4 regions of the Paenibacillus germinis genome follow, and region 1 is predicted to be linked to each of the others. Evidence: predicted binding sites of a transcription regulator. Region 1 holds the regulator's gene; each other region holds the start of a gene.
What was found. The regulator Rex, encoded in region 1, represses fermentation and respiration genes when NADH is low (regulators of the CRP and FNR family bind a similar motif). The targets are predictions, from matches to a motif close to TTGTGAAATATTTCACAA.
Positions count from the first base shown of each region.

Region 2: a site for Rex is predicted at 1,603-1,620, ahead of GC102_RS26530 (hemerythrin domain-containing protein). Genes of this name have one in related genera too.
Region 3: a site for Rex is predicted at 1,706-1,723, ahead of GC102_RS31950 (AtpZ/AtpI family protein). Genes of this name have one in related genera too.
Region 4: a site for Rex is predicted at 1,871-1,888, ahead of adhE (bifunctional acetaldehyde-CoA/alcohol dehydrogenase). Genes of this name have one in related genera too.

Region 1 covers NZ_WHOC01000149.1:9,106-13,722, forward strand. Annotated here, with positions in the region: gene GC102_RS27315 (amidohydrolase) at 1-583, opposite strand, end outside; gene GC102_RS27320 (DUF47 domain-containing protein) at 829-1,455, shown strand; gene GC102_RS27325 (inorganic phosphate transporter) at 1,519-2,520, shown strand; gene GC102_RS27330 (redox-sensing transcriptional repressor Rex) at 2,562-3,182, opposite strand; gene GC102_RS27335 (ATP-dependent DNA helicase DinG, 3'-5' exoribonuclease type) at 3,185-4,617, opposite strand, start outside.
Region 2 covers NZ_WHOC01000143.1:67,086-71,702, reverse strand. Annotated here, with positions in the region: gene GC102_RS26540 (hypothetical protein) at 1-121, opposite strand, end outside; gene ric (iron-sulfur cluster repair di-iron protein) at 310-996, opposite strand; gene GC102_RS26530 (hemerythrin domain-containing protein) at 1,018-1,545, opposite strand; gene GC102_RS26525 (acyltransferase family protein) at 1,718-2,734, shown strand; gene GC102_RS26520 (hemerythrin domain-containing protein) at 3,053-3,595, opposite strand; gene moaA (GTP 3',8-cyclase MoaA) at 3,684-4,617, opposite strand, start outside.
Region 3 covers NZ_WHOC01000164.1:41,656-46,272, forward strand. Annotated here, with positions in the region: gene atpE (F0F1 ATP synthase subunit C) at 1-165, opposite strand, end outside; gene atpB (F0F1 ATP synthase subunit A) at 245-943, opposite strand; gene GC102_RS31945 (ATP synthase subunit I) at 990-1,370, opposite strand; gene GC102_RS31950 (AtpZ/AtpI family protein) at 1,370-1,591, opposite strand; gene wecB (non-hydrolyzing UDP-N-acetylglucosamine 2-epimerase) at 1,815-2,951, opposite strand; gene upp (uracil phosphoribosyltransferase) at 3,005-3,634, opposite strand; gene GC102_RS31965 (ABC transporter substrate-binding protein) at 3,830-4,617, opposite strand, start outside.
Region 4 covers NZ_WHOC01000143.1:56,055-60,671, reverse strand. Annotated here, with positions in the region: gene adhE (bifunctional acetaldehyde-CoA/alcohol dehydrogenase) at 1-1,731, opposite strand, end outside; gene GC102_RS26485 (MFS transporter) at 2,001-3,308, opposite strand; gene GC102_RS26480 (EAL domain-containing protein) at 3,422-4,617, shown strand, end outside.

The DNA of each region.
Region 1 (4,617 bases):
AGTCTGGTGGACATGTATAGGGAGCATGTGGGGACATCATGGTCGTGATTCTTCCATTCGCACCGCCATGCCAGTTTTTTGCGAACTCGGTGGCTTCCTTCAATTTAGCAGCTTGTACGTCCGGTGGACAAAGACCAATAATTCCTCGGGTCAGCACACCGCGCATACCTGACTCTTCAACGGCCTTAGCAACTTCGTTCATATGGTCATACATATCTACAAAAGTCGTCGTACCGCCTTTAATCATTTCTAGAATAGATAACTGCGTCCCCCACTTCACATCTTGGGCGCTGAATTTAGCTTCCATTGGCCACATTTTCTCTTCTAACCAAATTTGGAGAGCAAGATCGTCACCGTATCCGCGTAAAAGTGACATCGCTGCGTGACCATGGGTATTCACAAGACCAGGCATATAAAGCTTGTTCGTACCGTCAATGACTTCGTCATAATTTTCTCGAGGTTCAGGTATTTCCTCACCGATGTATGTAATCTGGCTGCCCTCTATAACCATACAGCCTTTTATAGACGATTTCGCTTCATTATTTGAAATAAAAAGACCGTTCATAATTAATGTTTTTTTCATACTAAAAATCCCTCTCTATGCTCATTCTATTAAAGACATTGCTTTATAAACTTTACATCTTCGGGCTTGTAAAATCAAGGAAGCCAAATGATGTTAAGAAATTGTTAAATGTCACGGAATTTTCGTTGCTTTCAATGCAATTGTTATGATACTTTTAACTTTGTGAGTTTTTTCTACCATTTGGTCTGTTTATCATAAATATTCGATCAAAAACTAGTACATATAGTAAAATATAGGAGGATTATATGACAACGTTATTCACGAAAAAGAACGAAGTCGATTTCTTGCAGCTTCTCATCCGTGCTGCAGAAAACGCATTGCAAACTGCTCAACTATTTCGCACAGCCATGATGGGTGATAAACCGCCAATTGAGTATGTAAAAGCGATTAACGATTTAGAGCATGCAGGCGATTCCATTACTCACGAAATTTTTAAAGGTTTAAACAAAGTATTTATTACACCGATTGATCGTGAAGATATTATGGTTCTAGCCTCCAAAGTGGATGATGTAACAGACGGTATTGAAGCTACAATTGCTCGTTTCGACTATCTTTCTGTGTCCCATACAGATTCTTATATGAAAGAGTTTTCTGCTGTCATTGTAGATTCTTGCCAGCATATGCTGGATGCGTTCAAGCTTCTAGCGAAGAAAAAATACATGCAAATTCCTGAGCATACGGTTGCTATTAATTCCCTCGAGAATGACGGAGACCGTTTGATGCGCGAAGGGATTCGCCAAATTTTCATCACACGTAAAGACCTGTACGAAGATTTTAAATTAAAAGAAATTTATGAGCGTTTGGAAGAAACAACAGATGCTTGTGAAGATGTAGCCAATATCCTTGATAGCGTTGTACTTCGTTATTCATAAGGCACTTTCGTGTCCATGTTTACGAAGAAAGTTTTCCAAATGGAAAACTCTTAGGAGGAAATCATGTTAACTTATTTAATCGTTATCGTTGTGCTTGCCTTACTTTTTGATTTCATTAATGGATTTCACGATACGGCTAATGCGATTGCAACTTCCATTTCCACACGTGCATTAAGCCCGCGTGTAGCCATCGCAATGGCCGCCACACTCAACTTTGTCGGAGCCATGGTTTCCTCTAAGGTGGCCAAAACCGTTGGAGGAAGTATAGCGAACCCAGCCAAAATTGAAAACGGTGTTGAAATCGTCATTGCTACCTTACTTGCGGCTATCATTTGGAACTTGTTGACCTGGTATCTGGCGATTCCCTCATCTTCTTCGCATACACTCCTTGGTTCGCTAGCTGGAGCTGTTATCGCTGGCGCTGGGGTCCATTCGGTGAATTGGAATGGTTTTACTCAAATTATTATCATTTTGGTACTATCGCCCATTATTGCTTTCGCCCTAGGTTACCTAATTATGATTTTGATCAAATACATCGTATTATGGTCAGGCAACACATCTAGATCGAAGCTAAATCGCATATTCCGTACCTTGCAAATTTTATCCGCGGGATTACTTTCATACTCCCATGGTGGAAACGATGCACAAAAAGCAATGGGGATTATCGTTTTCGGATTAGTAGCGGCCGGTGTTCAAACGGATCTGGAAGTACCGCTTTGGGTGAAAATCTCCGCAGCTTTGGCTATGGGACTGGGAACGTCCATCGGTGGATGGCGAATTATTAAAACCGTTTCAGGAAAGATTGTTAAAATCGAACCGATTAACGGCTTTGCATCGGACTTAACGTCAGCACTTGTTATTCAATTCTCAACTCATATTGGTAAACCATTGTCAACAACACATGTTATTTCCTCCGCGATTATCGGAACAGGCAGTGTCATGCGTTTCCATGAAGTTCAATGGGGCACGGTTGGACGCATGTTGATCACTTGGGTTATTACGATTCCAATCAGCATCGCTCTCGCATTCTCGATCTACTTCGTTTTGTTCAGACTCATTTTCTAAAAATAAAGGCACGACCCAAGCAAATCGGGTCATGCCTTTTTCTATTCCAAATAATAAGCTAAACTTTGCAATTCGGTTGTAAAATCCGCATGATGCACTCGAACTTCGGGAGGAACCTTAATAATGACCGGAGCAAAATTCAATATCGCTTCAATCCCGCAGTCTACGAATTGATTGGCTACATTTTGAGCTTCGTTCGCTGGAACCGTAATGATGCCGATGCGAACGCCTAATTCAGATAAAACACTCTTCATCTCATGCATCGGTTGAACAATGAGATTGTTGATCGATTCCCCTGCTTTGCTTGGCATTGCATCAAAAACAGCGACAATTTTCATATCATTCCGTAAGTAAGTATTATAATTGCATAAAGCACGGCCTAGGTTACCCGCTCCAACAAGAGCAACTTGAATATGGCGATCCAACTTCAGGATCTGTCTAATCTTCTCAATTAGATAAGCAATATCGTAACCGATTCCCTTTTTGCCGAATTCCCCGAAATAAGCCAAATCCTTGCGAATCTGTGCCGGATTCAGATCGAGTTTTTGACCCAAATCCTGCGAAGATACCGTCGAAACATTTTTCATTGCAAGTTCATTCAGAAAGCGTAAATAAATGGGCAGCCTCCGAACGACGGCTTCCGATATTTTTTGTGTTTTCAACTTTACGCCTCCCCCATCCACTCTTCAATCCTAGGTAACATTTGCTCGGTCGTCATATGTTCTATCTTCGGACCAGGCAATGAATAAAGGAAGTGCTTGCCATAATACGTATCAATGACACGAGTATCATAGATGATAACGATGCCTTTATCGGATGCACGTCTGACAAGTCGCCCAAAGCCCTGCTTAAATCGAATGACAGCCTGTGGCACAGAAAATTTCATAAATGGATTCTCATTGCGTTTTTTTATATTTTCACATTTCGCCTCGACAAGAGGATGATTTGGCGGTTGAAACGGCAGTCGTATAATCGCAAGACAGCTTAGCGCATCTCCTGGAATATCGACACCCTCCCAGAACGAGCTGGTGCCCAGTAGAACGCACATTTTGTTATCTTGGAACATCCGGGTCAGTTTACTCCGATTGCCGCTATCAACCCCCTGCCCGAGCACGGTAATTCCATGTGGCTTCAAGAGATCCTTCATACCAGCATAAATTTGCTTAAGCATACGATTCGAAGTGCACAAAATCAACATACGTCCTTTGGTAATTCGCGCAACATCACTAAGCGACTCAATAAGTGCGTTGATAAAAACAGGATCACCGGCACCTTTGATTGTTGGGAAGTTCCGAGGAATGACGACGAGAGCTTGTTCTCTATAATTAAATGGAGACGGCAATTGAACGGTTTTCAGCTTGCCCGATTCTTCATCCTCAGGGATAACTAACCCTAATTGATCCGCTGAATATTGAAAAGATTTATTAACAGACAACGTCGCGGAGGTCAGGATAATACTGTCTTTAGTCTCAAAGAAATGCTGCTGCAGCAGACCACTTACATCCGTTGGCACCGAAACAAGCTGCAGCGACTTTGATTTGGCATAGGTGCCCGCTTCCATCCAATACACATAACCCTCATCGGCCATTTTCATAAAAAAGTGCAGGGCATCTCGATGGTTGTACAATTCCTTTACCGTGCCATTCAAATCGGTGACTAAACCTTGGACCCCGAAAACTTCCTGCATGTCCTTCACTTCATTTAACAATTTATCCAGCGTGCGGAGTAAATCATTCGCATTCAAATAAATATTGTCTTCCATGATCAGAAGCTCTCGCCACTCGGGTGGAAGCGTTTCGGGCTTCATCCGCAGTACGTACTGTGAGTTTTCAGACTGCGAAGGATCGCTCCTAGAAGATAACAGTTCATAGAGCGCTTCGCTGAGCCGATCCCAATCCTCTTTGATTTGCACAATTTTGGGAAAGAGCCCGTCAATGGTTTGACTCCAAGCAGCCGCGCGTTCCGGCTGCTCATCCGATTTCTGCAATCGAAACCGCAGCATCGGTAATTGGCCGCTTCGATTATCTTTATAAAGCCATAGCAACGAATGATAAAATGCGGAAGAATGCAGCTCAATACCAAGATGTTTACTGGCCA
Region 2 (4,617 bases), on a different contig from region 1:
ATCCATATAAAGCTAAATCAATATGAGTAAAAAACCTCGAACCGACTCCCATAAGAATGAATAACCCACTAACAACTAAGAAGACACATTTGGCGAATTTTGACGCGAACGCTCGATCCATAATTATCATTGCCCCTTCACTTGTGAATCTTATATTTATATCTAATCATGAATCGGTCCTTCTGCACTGTGAGAAAAATCACTGTGAGCCCACTTGATCTCAAACACTTCTTTCGGATGTCACGAGTTGGACAAAAAAACGACCTTCCTTCAGATCTACTTAGATCTAAGGGAATGCCGCATCTTACGCTAGGCGCGATTAAACAAAATGTTGTTCTCCAAATGGATGTGTTGAAACATATCCGCTTCCAATTCCTCCAGCTTCAAGTAGGTGAGCTGAAACGTTGTGCAGGCATCCTCTGGCAGTTCGTAGTCTTTGGTGATTTCCCTGATTTGCTTAAGAAGATCACCCGAGCTCTCATGCTCATGTTCGAGTGTATCCAGAATTCTGAGCAGCCGCTCTCTTTTCAGTTCTGTAGGATCTTGCTCGAATGCAATGACAGCTGGGAATGCTTCTCTTTCTTCTTTCTCCATATGAAGTTCCATATCACTTTTCAATGCTTCAAACCATCGGTCGACTTGAAGGAGTTCAGGATGGTGAGGTCCATGGACGCGTGCCACTTTCTTTACATATTCACTTAAGTGCGGTAGTGCTGATTTCAAATAGCCATGGTGGACGCGAACAATATAATCGATTAATTCGCTTGAGCTTAATTCACTCCAATTCAAGCTGTCGGATTTAGTGGGTACTGCCGCTTCAACAAGGCTTTTAAATAAAACCTCTTCCTCGATCTCTTGGTCTCGAATCACTTGAAGAAGTGATTTATTGCCTCCGCAGCAGAAATCAATACGGTATTCCTTAAACACCTCTGCCGTCTTGGGATAACTCCTCACAATATCTCCTACACGATCGGTTAATTGAATGTTCATTCCCATATTAAATCCTCCTGTTCAATCTTAAGCTTTTGCATGAATGTTTTTAAGCATTTGGTTCGCAACCGGGAAAAACATCTCTTCCTCGGACAACAGATGCTCCGATAAGACAGAACAGGCCACACTAAGCAGCGAGATCGCCTTTTTCAGCTTTATGCTGTCGGCGCCTTTGCATTGCTCCGCATATGCAAGAAATGAGCGGACAAATCGTTCCGCTTGTTTATGATCCTCTTCCAGAACCCAGGTTGAGGTCAAAAAAGTAGGCTCCATCCCCTGATTCGCATACCCGGCAAGGAGGGGTAAAACTTCATCTTCCTCCCAGTGTTCGTGTGCCTCCAACTGCTGCATGAAGGTTTCCATTTGTTTACGAATCTCTTGAAGTAAACGCCTTGACTCTTCCGAGCCAAGCATGCCGACCATATGACTTGTCATTTCCTGGACATGGTCAAGCTCTTTTTTTAACGCGCCATGTTCGTTCTTTAATCGCTCCAGAATCTGTTGAAGACTAGAAGTCAGAGCGTCATCTAACGGCATCCCAAGATCAATAACCATACATGATTCCTCCTTTTATTGCTGTAATCATATTGTATACCTTTATTTCAGCTTTCTCTGTGAGGAGAATCACAACGCATGTTTCTATTTTGTGACTTTAATCACTGCGGCAAATTGAAGCTAGGTTTACATTTGAGGAAAAGAAATAGATTCCGTAATGGAGGTAATCGTCGTGGATAGAGAAGACAATGCGACTTCAAATACATTTATGTTAAACGCTAAGTTTCTGCTCATTTTGTTTGTGGTCATCGCCAATTGTATAGAGCCGCTGATTCAACAAAGTGCAGCTTTCCATTCCCTATATCTGGGTATCTACACCTTTCATATTCCCATGTTTGTCATGGTGACCGGATATTTCTCTAAAAATTTCCGTTTGGATGTCCCAGGAATCAAAAGTCTGCAGATGATTTTTTATCATTATCTGATCTTCCAAAGCCTCTACTCTCTGCTTGATTCGCTGGCCTTCCATGCGCCGGGTGTCCGTTATTCTTTTTTCATTCCGTATTCGTTATTATGGTTTTTATTCAGCCACTTTTGTTGGCGATTGCTCCTTCTGCTCTTTACAAAAATGCAGCATCCCCTTGTGGTCTCTGTCATTCTAGGAGTACTCGTCGGATACGCGCCTTTCACTGGAACGCTGCTCAGCTTTTCCAGGACGCTCGTCTTCTTTCCTTTCTTCTTGGCCGGATATTATTTCCACCTCGATATGATTCCTAAACAGTTCGTTCGCATGAACAAGTGGTTAAGCGTAATTGGTCTTCTGGGTGTCCTGTTTTTTCTCAACTCAACCCCACTTGATCCAAAATGGTTATATAGCAGTTTTACTTATAAGGAGCTAGGGGCCTTTCATTGGTATACGGGAGCATATCGTTTAGGCGTGTATGCGTTGGAAATTATCGCTTCCTTTTACTTCTTAAGCTTCGTTCCTCGCAAACAGTCTATCCTTACAGAATGGGGCAAATATACGGTATACGTGTTCTTACTGCATGCGTTTATTACGAAAACCGCGATTTCGATGGGACTATTCTCGTATATACACACTTTTACACAATTGACTCTCGTCCTACTGTTTGCGGTGGCAATTACCTGGCTGCTGTTACAAGATTGGGTACGCCGGTTCAGTCGGCCTCTTATCGAACCGGATCTATCTTTTTGGGAGCGATGGATATCCCGAAAACACAGCATCTAGGTCCTTTAAGCACACAACGAGACTACTAAGGATAGCGGTTTATCCAAGCTATTCAGACAAATAAGCAACCTCAGCTGCCTTACCAGCCAAATGAAATGCGTAAACGGCTCTTTCAAAATGCTTATAAGCAAACAAAAAAGAGGCATGGTCGAATAACCCATACCTTCTTCTGTCATGCAGTTGTAATAAGACCAATCGTGCCATCGTTTCGGCGATAAACAAGCTCAGTTTTATTCGAGTCTCTGTTAAATAACAAGTGGAAGTTATCTAATTTATCGGCGACAACATCGATTGATGCGTATTCATTTTGCTCATCTCCTATGAGAAAAAGGATTCCAAATCTGTCAGCACTTTCTCAGTTAAAGGAAAAATAAGTTGTTCTTCCATGGTAAAGTGGTCGTTTAATATTAAACATGCCTGCACGAGATTAGATGCCGCCTCCGTTAACCGCTTCTTCACGACGAGGGGTGTAACCTCAATAATAGCTTCTTGAAAGGATTGGATAAATGACATACCAAGTTGGTGATCTTTTTCCAATACCCAAAAAGAAGGCATGATAGAGGGCGTCGATTGACGATGAAAATAAGTTAACAGGAACGGAAACAATTCCTGCTCCTCCCATTCAGAATGTCGTTCCAGCTCCTCCACAAATTGATCGGTCTGGATTCTGAGATCTTGGACAAGCTCCATTCCCTTCACTGAATCATCCAATAGAATGACTTCCTTGGCACTCGTTTCAATCGTCCTGAGTTTTTCTCTCAATTCTTCATGCTCTACCTTTAATCGATCGGTAGCAAAAGCAAGCTCATCCGGGTTTGAAGAAGCAATCCCAGAATTATAGCTTGTGGAATGAATACCCATACAGAGTCCCTCCCAAGGTAATCTTTTCGTTCGCTATCTATCTTTAGTATAGCTGCACAAGCAGATTCTTGCTGTGCGATACATCACACTAACCGCCAATATGAGACATTTCAACCTTATGTGCGGGAGTCGTCTGTGCTAGTCTCGTTTCGGAATACCGATCCTGACGCTTTCCCCATACTTGAACAATCAATGATCTTAGATCTTCATCGCTCGCGCCGCCCCTGATCACACTTAGCAGGTCCGTCTTGTCTGAAGCAAACAAACACGTATACAAATGTCCTTCCGCAGACAGCCGGGCTCTTGTACAAGTACTGCAGAACGCTTGAGTCACAGATGAGATCAAACCGATCTCTTGCTGAGAACCCTGATAACGATAACGCGTTGCAACCTCGCCTGTATAATTCGATTCCACCCGTGCCAGCGGCATCTCTCTATGAATGATTTCGATAATCTCTTTGCTGGGAACGACATGTTTCAAATTCCATCCATTACTATTCCCAACGTCCATAAATTCAACAAATCTCAAAATGTGTCCGCGCTCCCGGAAGTATTTGGCCATTGGAACAATATCTTGGTCATTAACCCCCTTCTGCACAACCATATTCACCTTCACGGATAATCCTGCCGAAGCCGCGGCATCGATGCCTTCCAGCACGCCTTTTGCCGAAAATCCTCTCCCGTTCATGGCACCGAATCGCTCATCATCCAAACTATCCAGGCTCACGGTGATTCGCTCTAATCCAGAGTCTCTTAACTCCTTTGCCTTGTGTTTCAATAGTGAGCCATTGGTTGTAACAGCAATATCTTTGACGCCCGCTATTTGGCGAACCAGGGAAATGATTTTGCCAATATCTTTGTTTAAAAGAGGCTCTCCGCCTGTAATCCGTACTTTCTCTACGCCAAGAGATATAAATATCCGCGTTAACCTTTCTAATTCTTGAAGGCTAAGCAGCTTTTCTTGAGGAAGAAACTGATAATTGGGACCAAACACCTCTTCGGGCATACAATATCGGCAGCGG
Region 3 (4,617 bases), on a different contig from region 1:
TAGACCTACCCCGATAAACATTGTTGTTTGAAGCGTACCACGAAGTTCTGGTTGACGGGAAATACCTTCCAAAGCGCGACCTACGATCAAACCGTTACCAATACCTGCACCTAGTGCTCCCAAACCGAATACGATACCTGCTGCTACTAATGCTATTGCTCCCATTGATAAAATCCTCCCTTAAACTCTTAGGTTTTTGTTGTTTTATAAGTGACTCGAGACTTCCCGAGGTAAGTCTAGTGCTTTAGTGCTTTTCTTCGTGAATCAATGTTTGCGAGATATAAACCATGGTTAACATCGTGAATACGAAGGCTTGAATCGCACCAACGAACACACTGAAGCCCTGCCATACGAAGAGAGGCGCAATTCCAAACCAACCTGCTCCAACAATGACAGATATCATGATTTCACCTGCATAAATGTTACCGTAAAGACGGAACGCAAGCGTAAGTGGCTTGGATACAACTTCAATTAAATGAAGGATCAACATTGCCCCTTTGAATTCAAAATAATGCGCGAAGTAATGCTTTGTGTTACGTGTTATCCCTAAGAAGTGACTTAGTACGATAACGATAACGGTTAACGCTCCTGTTACTGCGATATCAGCTGTTGGTGATTTCCACCAAGATACATGATCTTCTGTCACGATCGAGAAAGGTAGGCCAAGCATGTTGCCGATAAAGATGTACATAATGAGCGTAAGACCAAGTGCAATAAACCCTTTGCCATGCTTGGAACCGATCGTGCTTCCAATGATGCCTTCTACAAACTCAATGGTCCATTCCATGAAGTTTTGCAATTTCGAAGGATTTGTTACGGATGCTCGGCTCGCTCCTGCAATTGCAAGAATTAGCACAATAACTGTGGTAATCCCGATCATCATCAGTGCTGATGCATCGAAATGAAAGCCTAACCACTCAAACTCTGGTACCTTATGTTCCATATTTTCCATTTTCACCCCTTTCATCCATTGAAGTTACATCGTGGAATTACTTCTTAGACTTCTTAATAGAAAGAATACCCAGTACGAGTGTTGCCAATTGAGCAAAAAAGTATCCAACAATCGTCGTGGTTAGTGCAACATGTTCGGGATACCTGACGGCAACCAAACCGACAAACCCAGCGATTGCTGCCCTTGTCAGAAAGCCAAGGGTTACCTTGCGCCCTGACTGCTCTATCGCAGCTGCTGCCAGCTTGTTAATCTTCCAGGCCAAAAACCTTGCATTAATCATACTTGCAATGGAACCAAGCATAATGCCGGCAAAGTAAATGCGGTAATCGACAAGAAGCGCCCATGCAGCCAAACAAAAGGATAAAAAGAAAAGAAATACATTTTGAACCGTTTTCAGAGTGGCTGAAAAGTCGTCCATCATAGCCCTCCGTACTGCTTTATCATGAAGTAAATGCTAATGATGCCGGTTACAAGCCCCAGTAAAAATCCACCTAGCAACCAGAACTGTCCACCTAGTGTGCCACTTAACCAATCACCGAAGAAATATCCGGCTGCCAAACATACGGCAAGGTCTATGCCAATTGCACTAGTTAACGCTACTGCCCGCCAAGGATTATCATTGGAATTTGGCCGTTTCATCGCATCCTCCTGGGTGTTTTCCACATGGGAAAACGCGTCTCGTAGCAATACCACTACGAATCCTCATTCATTGTATCGAAGCCATGCAAGGTTTGTCAATTGAAGGAACTTCATTTGTGACTTCTTACAAAACCCCTCAGAGCCTTGCGGCTCTAGGGTTTGCGAGTTTCCAAACCAAACAGTCGAACTGTACGCTGTAGCGTTTGTCATGATTTTGTCACGGTTAGAATGCTTCCGGACGCTCAGAGGTCTTGCCGAAGTGATAAAGTATCGCTTGCACGATGCGTTCAGACGATTTTCCATCCCCATAAGGGTTGGCGGCTTGACTCATTTTGTTGTATAAATCTGGATCTGTTAGAAGCGCTCGAGCACGCTCATAGACCACTTCCTCATCCGTTCCAACGAGTTCAAGCGTACCTGCCTGGATACCTTCAGGACGTTCTGTCGTATCGCGCAGAACTAGAACCGGCACACCAAAAGACGGCGCTTCTTCTTGAAGACCACCAGAGTCTGTCAGGATCATATGGGCGTGCGGATAGAAGTTGTGGAACTCGAATACATCAAATGGGTCTACCAGCTTGATGCGTGGATGATTGCCCAGGATCTCATGTGCAGGTTCCTTGACTGCAGGACTTAGATGCACGGGATAAACGATCGCAATATCTTCGAACTCATCGGCAATACGTTTCACAGCACGGAAGATTTGACGGTGAGGCTCTCCTTGCGATTCACGACGATGAGCCGTCATCAAGATCAGCTTACGGCCTGCTGCCCATTCCAATACAGGGTGTTCAAATTTCTCTTGTACCGTGTATTTAAACACATCCGTAACCGTATTCCCCGTCACATAAATCTGGGATTCAGATTTATTTTCTTTGCGCAGATTGTCAGCCGATTGCTGCGTTGGAGCAAAGTGCAGATCCGCTATTACACCTGTTAATTGACGATTCATTTCCTCCGGGTAAGGGGACATTTTGTTCCACGTACGAAGACCTGCCTCGACATGTCCCACTTGAATTTGCTGCATGAATGCCGCATAGCTTGCAAGGAATGTTGTCAATGTGTCGCCGTGGACGAGAATCAGGTCAGGCTTAGCTTCTTGGAAGACAGGCTCCAAACCTTGCAGTACACGCATCGTAATTTCATTCAGCGTTTGACGGTCTTTCATGACGTTCAAGTCGAAATCAGGTTTAATTTTGAAAATATCGAGCACCTGATCCAGCATTTGTCGATGCTGCGCTGTCACACAGACGAGGGACTCAATATGCTCAGGATGCTTTTCCAGCTCCAAAATAAGCGGAGCCATCTTAATCGCTTCGGGTCTTGTTCCGAAGATCGTAATGACTTTTAAACGTTTCATCGGTTTCTTCTCCCCTTAGAGCTTTGCGTAGCAAAGCTGACTTCGTAAGCAAATTATTTAGTGCCGAACAGACGATCTCCCGCATCACCTAGTCCCGGTACGATATAGCCATGATCGTTCAGGTAGTCATCAACGGCAGCTACGTAAATATCAACATCAGGATGCTCTTGTTGAACTGCTTTGATCCCTTCTGGTGCTGCAATTAAGCACATCAGCTTCATTTGCGTACAGCCTCTGCGTTTCAGCACTTCAATCGCCATATTTGCGGATCCGCCTGTAGCCAGCATCGGGTCAATAACAATTAACTCCCGCTCCAGGACATCTGTCGGCAGCTTCACATAATATTCGACAGGCTGAAGCGTGTCAGGATCACGGTACAAGCCAACATGTCCAACTTTTGCAGCCGGAATCAGCTTAAGTATCCCATCTACCATGCCCAGACCTGCACGCAGGATCGGAATGAGTCCCAGCATTCTGCCAGAAATAATACGGCAATCTGCTGTAGTCACAGGTGTTTTCACCTGAACATGCTCAAGCGGAATATCTCTCGTAATCTCATAGGCCATTAAAGTCGCAACCTCGTCTACGAGATCTCGAAAATCCTTCGTTTTCGTATTCTCATCCCGAATATAAGTGAGCTTATGTTGAATTAGCGGATGATCACAAATAAATAACTTCCCCATAATTTCCTCCTAAAAAACTGCATTTTATATGTATTTCACAAAAAAAATATCGTCATGGTACGACAAACCTCGTCCATTATATCATATGTTATCCAACTTATCCTCTGTAAAACCAAAGCTTCCGTGAATATCCATTTTACACGAAAAAACCACTAGGAATATTCATCCGAGTGGCTTTGGTATAACATGATGAGCTCAATCTACGATTTCGGGGCAGAACCAGATACTCTTGAAGTCGAACCAACCGAGCGTATTGAAAGAAATACCTTGAAGGTGTGGGCTATACACTAATTGTTGGGTCGTATGAAGAAGAAATAAGACCGATTGGTTTTGCGATAATAATCCTTGCATAGAGTGGATTCGTTGTAAACGTACCTGACTGTCAGGCTCTGCTTCGATTGAGGCAATTGTTTCATCGAACGTTCTGCGCTGCTCATCGGTCGCGTATACGCGCAGTGCCAAGTTACCTATCTTATACATCTCAATCAGACAACGGGCCTCATCGTCATCTGCGACAACCCCGCCGACAATGATATCTGCACATTGCATCCTATGCACCTTGGACATTTCCTCAAAAGAATATTCCTGTAGAGCTACCTGAATTCCGATTTCGAGGCAGCGAGCATGAACCCATTCAGCTAGGGCACGATTTTTTGGGGTAAAAATCATCGTAATCGGCTGGCCTTCATATCCACATTGACTTAGTAATTCTCTAGCTCGTTCAGGCTGGTCATCGTCTGGCAGTTCGACTGGCGAATCGGTCGGCAAGAAATCCGCGGCAGGTATCGCATTATATAGTCCCAGTTCCTTAATCATGCCGCTACGATTTAGTACTAGCTGAAGCGATTGACGAAAATGGATATCCTGCTGAGGCCCTTCCTTTCGTAAATTAAAGACTAACATGCTAGAACCCAGCATCATGATTTCTTTTTTACACCAATGCGCCGGTGCCGGCTGTTTAGAATGACTGAGCTTGCCCATTT
Region 4 (4,617 bases), on a different contig from region 1:
TTGCTTTAAGGCATCAAAGCTCGTATCCGGGTATTCATAGAACAACCACATGGCTTTAGCCGCATCCATTGGCGACCCGCCGCCCAAAGCAATAATGCAATCCGGCTGGAAGCTTGCCATCTGTGCCCGGCCGCGTTCCACCGTTTCAACAGATGGATCAGGCTCCACATCCGAGAACACTTCGATATAGACAGGCAGCTGTCGTTTACGGAGATAATATTCCACACGTTCTACGTAACCAAGCTTTACCATCATCGGATCCGTGACAATCATTACTCGTGTAATGTCAGGCATTTTTTCTAAATATTGTGTAGCGCCTTTCTCAAAATAAATCTTTGGCGGAATTTTAAACCACTGCATATTGACGGTGCGGTAAGCAACACGCTTCACATTAATGAGATTCACTGCGCTTACGTTAGAGGTTGTGGAGTTATGTCCGTATGAACCACAGCCAAGTGTCAAGGATGGCAAGTTTGTATTATAAATGTCGCCAATAGCGCCGTGAGTGGAAGGTGAATTGACAATAATACGTCCTGTTTGAAGTTTACCTGCGAACGCCTGGATGACCTCCGCATTCTGAGAATGAATGACGGAGGAATGTCCCATACCGCCAAATTTGACAACTTCCACAGCCCGATCAATGCCTTGCTCAGCATTCTTCACTTTATAACAAGCGAGCACAGGGCTAAGTTTTTCAGCCGATAATGGAAATGCCTCACCAACGCCGGCTAATTCCGCGACTAGTATTTTCGTAGTCCCAGGTACCTTAATACCAGCCATCTCAGCGATTCTCGCAGCAGGTTGACCTACAATTACCGCGTTAACCGCACACTTCTCAGCGTTAATCACCAATTTAGAAACGGCTTCCGTTTCCTCTTTATTTAAGAAGTAACAACCCTGTTCAGTCATCAACTTTCTTGTTTCCGCGTATACCGAATCTTCAATAATAACCGCTTGTTCAGAGGCGCAAATCATCCCATTATCAAACGTCTTCGATAAGATCAAGTCATTTACAGCTTGCTGCAAATTCGCTGTTTTCTCAATGAAACAAGGCACATTGCCGGGTCCAACGCCCAAAGCTGGCTTTCCGGTACTGTAAGCTGCCTTTACCATGGAAGATCCTCCCGTTGCCAGAACAAGCGCTACGTCTGGATGATTCATCAGCAGTTGGGTAGCTTCCACAGATGGATGTTTTACCCATTGAATGCAATGCTCTGGTGCGCCTGCTTTAACTGCTGCCTCCAGTAATGTCGCCGCAGCCGCACTGCTGGATTGTTGTGCAGATGGATGGAAGGCGAATATGATGGGGTTGCGGGTTTTTGCCGCGATTAATGATTTGAACATCGTCGTCGAAGTCGGATTGGTGACTGGCGTCACTCCAGCGATAATGCCCACTGGCTCGGCCACCATTCGGTAGTTCTCATACGAGTTTTCCTCAATCACTCCAACTGTCTTGTTATTTTTAATGCTGTGGTAGATATATTCAGTAGCAAATAAATTTTTGGTGATTTTATCTTCATACACACCCCGACCGGTTTCTTCCACAGCAAGCTTGGCGAGAACCATGTGCCTATCGATGCCGGCTAATGCCATTTGCTGAATAATTTGGTCAACCTGCACTTGATCTAGCTTCAGAAATTGCTGCTGAGCTGCCTTCGCTCTGGCTACCAGCTGGCCCACTTCGTCTTGAGCAGAAATCTGTTCAATCATCTTCGCTTCTTTTGTTGTCATGGTTCATTCACTCCTTTATTTTCTATCCATGTGAAGCCTTTATCTTGTTGTTCTACCTTTAGAGTAAACTTATTCAAGAGCCCCAACTATGACAAAAATCACAAGATGAAGGTTTAGAATGATTAATTCCTTGAACAATTTGTGAATATTTTCACATTATAATTTACAAGTAAGGCGGCAGTTCTATTTCCATAAAACTTGCCGCCTTGCTGCTCTGCCGACCCAAACGCACATAGCCGACAATGCTTAACGTTTTTCCCGCATTTTATTTAGTGTGAGCCAAGAACTTTCTGTTTTCTACGGATCCATATCACAAATCCAAACACGATGACACACGTCATGGATACCCAAGAACTATATAAAAAAACTTGTCTCATCCCGTAAGCCGAGCTCATAATTCCACCCAAGAAGCTGCCGATGATACGGGCGGCTCCAAGGCTGAGCAAGCCGTTGAGTGTTTGACCGCTAGCCTTCCATTCTGAAGGCACTTCACGGTTAATAAACGTGGCAAGCGTAACAGAAAGCACGATGAAAATAAGTCCGTGCAGCAGCTGCACCGGTAATATCCAATATGGATTCCCTATTAAGGTAAACAAGAACCACCGGATTGAGGATGCAAGCGCGGCCACAATCAGGATTGCTGATATTGGGACGCGTTTGAAAATCCAGCCGGAAAACAGAAGAAACGGCAGCTCACTAAGTGAAGAAATCACCATCGACCAGCCTAGCAGCAAACTATCTCCTCCCATCTCCTTGAAGTAGAGGGGGAAGAATGCGTAATAGTAACCCAAGGTGATTTGAACAACAAAGTTGATACCCAAATAAAACATCAGCTTACCGTTACGGAATAGCTCACGGAAACGTTTGCCAGTGACGTTAGTCTGACGTCCGGCAGCTGGCGGAAATCGCCAGAGTAACAACAACGCGGCAGCCATGGTTCCCGCGTAGACCGGGAACATCGAGCCAATGTGCGACTTGGCTGCGATGCCGAAAGCAAGAGACATAACAGCGAAGCCCACTGTACCTCCCAGGCGAATCAAACCAAAACTCCAAGTGGGACGCCGGTCCAACTCTTCCAACGTAATCGCATCGCTGATTGCAAATATAGACGTCTGAAAAAACGTAAACACACAAATTAGCACAAGCAGGTAAATGAAATGATGTGAGAGCGGGAAGAACAAAATGGAAACACCGCTACCAATCAATAAGAAGCGAAGCACGCTATTCTTCGTCTTGGCTCGGTCACCCATTGCCCCCCAAACCGGTTGGCCAAACATCGCAACCAAGGGCCCTAGGCTAAGAAGCATCCCGATTTGCTCTTGAGAAAATTTAGCGCTATGCAGGTAAACCGGCATAAATGTGCCATAAACAGCATTTCCCATGTAAATGACTACGTAAAACAACAAAAAAGCGTTCATCTTCGTTGTCAGCCCCTTCTTTCCTTTTAGAATAATACGACATTTAAGAAGCAATCTCTTCCATTTCACGAACGAGAAGTCGGCAGTACTAACTGTACGACAGTGTAGTATGCGGTTCAAGAACTTTTTTTGTAATTCTGGCGCCGCTAGCATGGCCATAGTCTTACTCCCATCGAGGCTTCCCGCGTCGTTCGATATAGCGTCTCAGAGGAAGGAGTCTATCATTTTTTTGTCGAATTTTATAGGTACTATTAACTACTTCAGGAGAACATATGAAAAAGCAATTGAATAGCCCTAATATAGATCATAAGCCAAGAAATACCACTGAAGCTTTCATTGCCTTACAAAATGAAAATGATTACCTCAAAAAAACCATTCTCGATATCGCGCAAGGTATTGAAAGTGAAGTCGCAGAAAGTTTTTTTATTCACTTGGTACAATATCTAGCTCGCGCTTTAAAATGCTCCTATGCTTTCATTGCTGAAGTTGATCATCATTGTGTAAAAACAATCGCCATGTATAAGCAAGGAGAAATGATAGAGCAATTTGAGTATAATTTGGAACATACACCTTGTGAAAATGTTGTAAATGAAAAGCGTCTGTGTTGTTATCAAGAGTTTGTGCAGAATTTATTTCCTTTGGACTCGGATTTAACCAGATTTGATATTCAAAGCTATCTGGGTATTCCTCTTTTACATGTCGATGGTAGTGTAATTGGCATACTTGTTGTGATGAATGATCAACCGATTCATGACAGGACTCTTGCAGAAACAATACTGAAAATTTTCTCGTTTAGGGCATCTGCTGAGCTAATTCGATTGTTGGAAGAGAAAAAATTAAAAATAAGCGAGCAGAATTTACTAACTTTAATTCATACTATGCCTGACATCGTTGTTTTTAAAGATGGTAAAGGCAGATGGGTCGAAGCAAACAATACGGTTCTCCAACTTTTTGAGTTAGAACAAGATACATACAAAGGTAAAACGAACAGCGATTTCCAAAAAACCAATGAATTTCACAGAGAGATGTTCATTACATGTGAAGAAACGGATCAAGAAGCTTGGGAGGCACGTAAACCGATCATTTTCGAGGAAGAAATTAAGCGTTCAAATGGTGCAAGTTTGATGGTTGAATATACCAAAGTACCCATTTTTGATCATAAGGGAAGCCGACAATGGCTTATCGTTATTGGCCGCGACATTACGGATCGGAAATTAGTACAAGATAACTTACTAGGTCAAAATGATATTTTGGAAATGATCGCAAAAGGAAAATCCATTGGTGATATTTTGCATAGAATTATAGAATTAGTCGAACAACAAAGCGGCGCTATTTGTTCGATTCTTTTATTGGAAAACGAACAGTTGAAACATTGTGCAGCTCCAAACCTCCCTGAATCCTATGTTCGTGCGATAGATGGCGTGGAAATAGGACCAGCAGTAGGTTCTTGTGGCACAGCCGCTTTCTA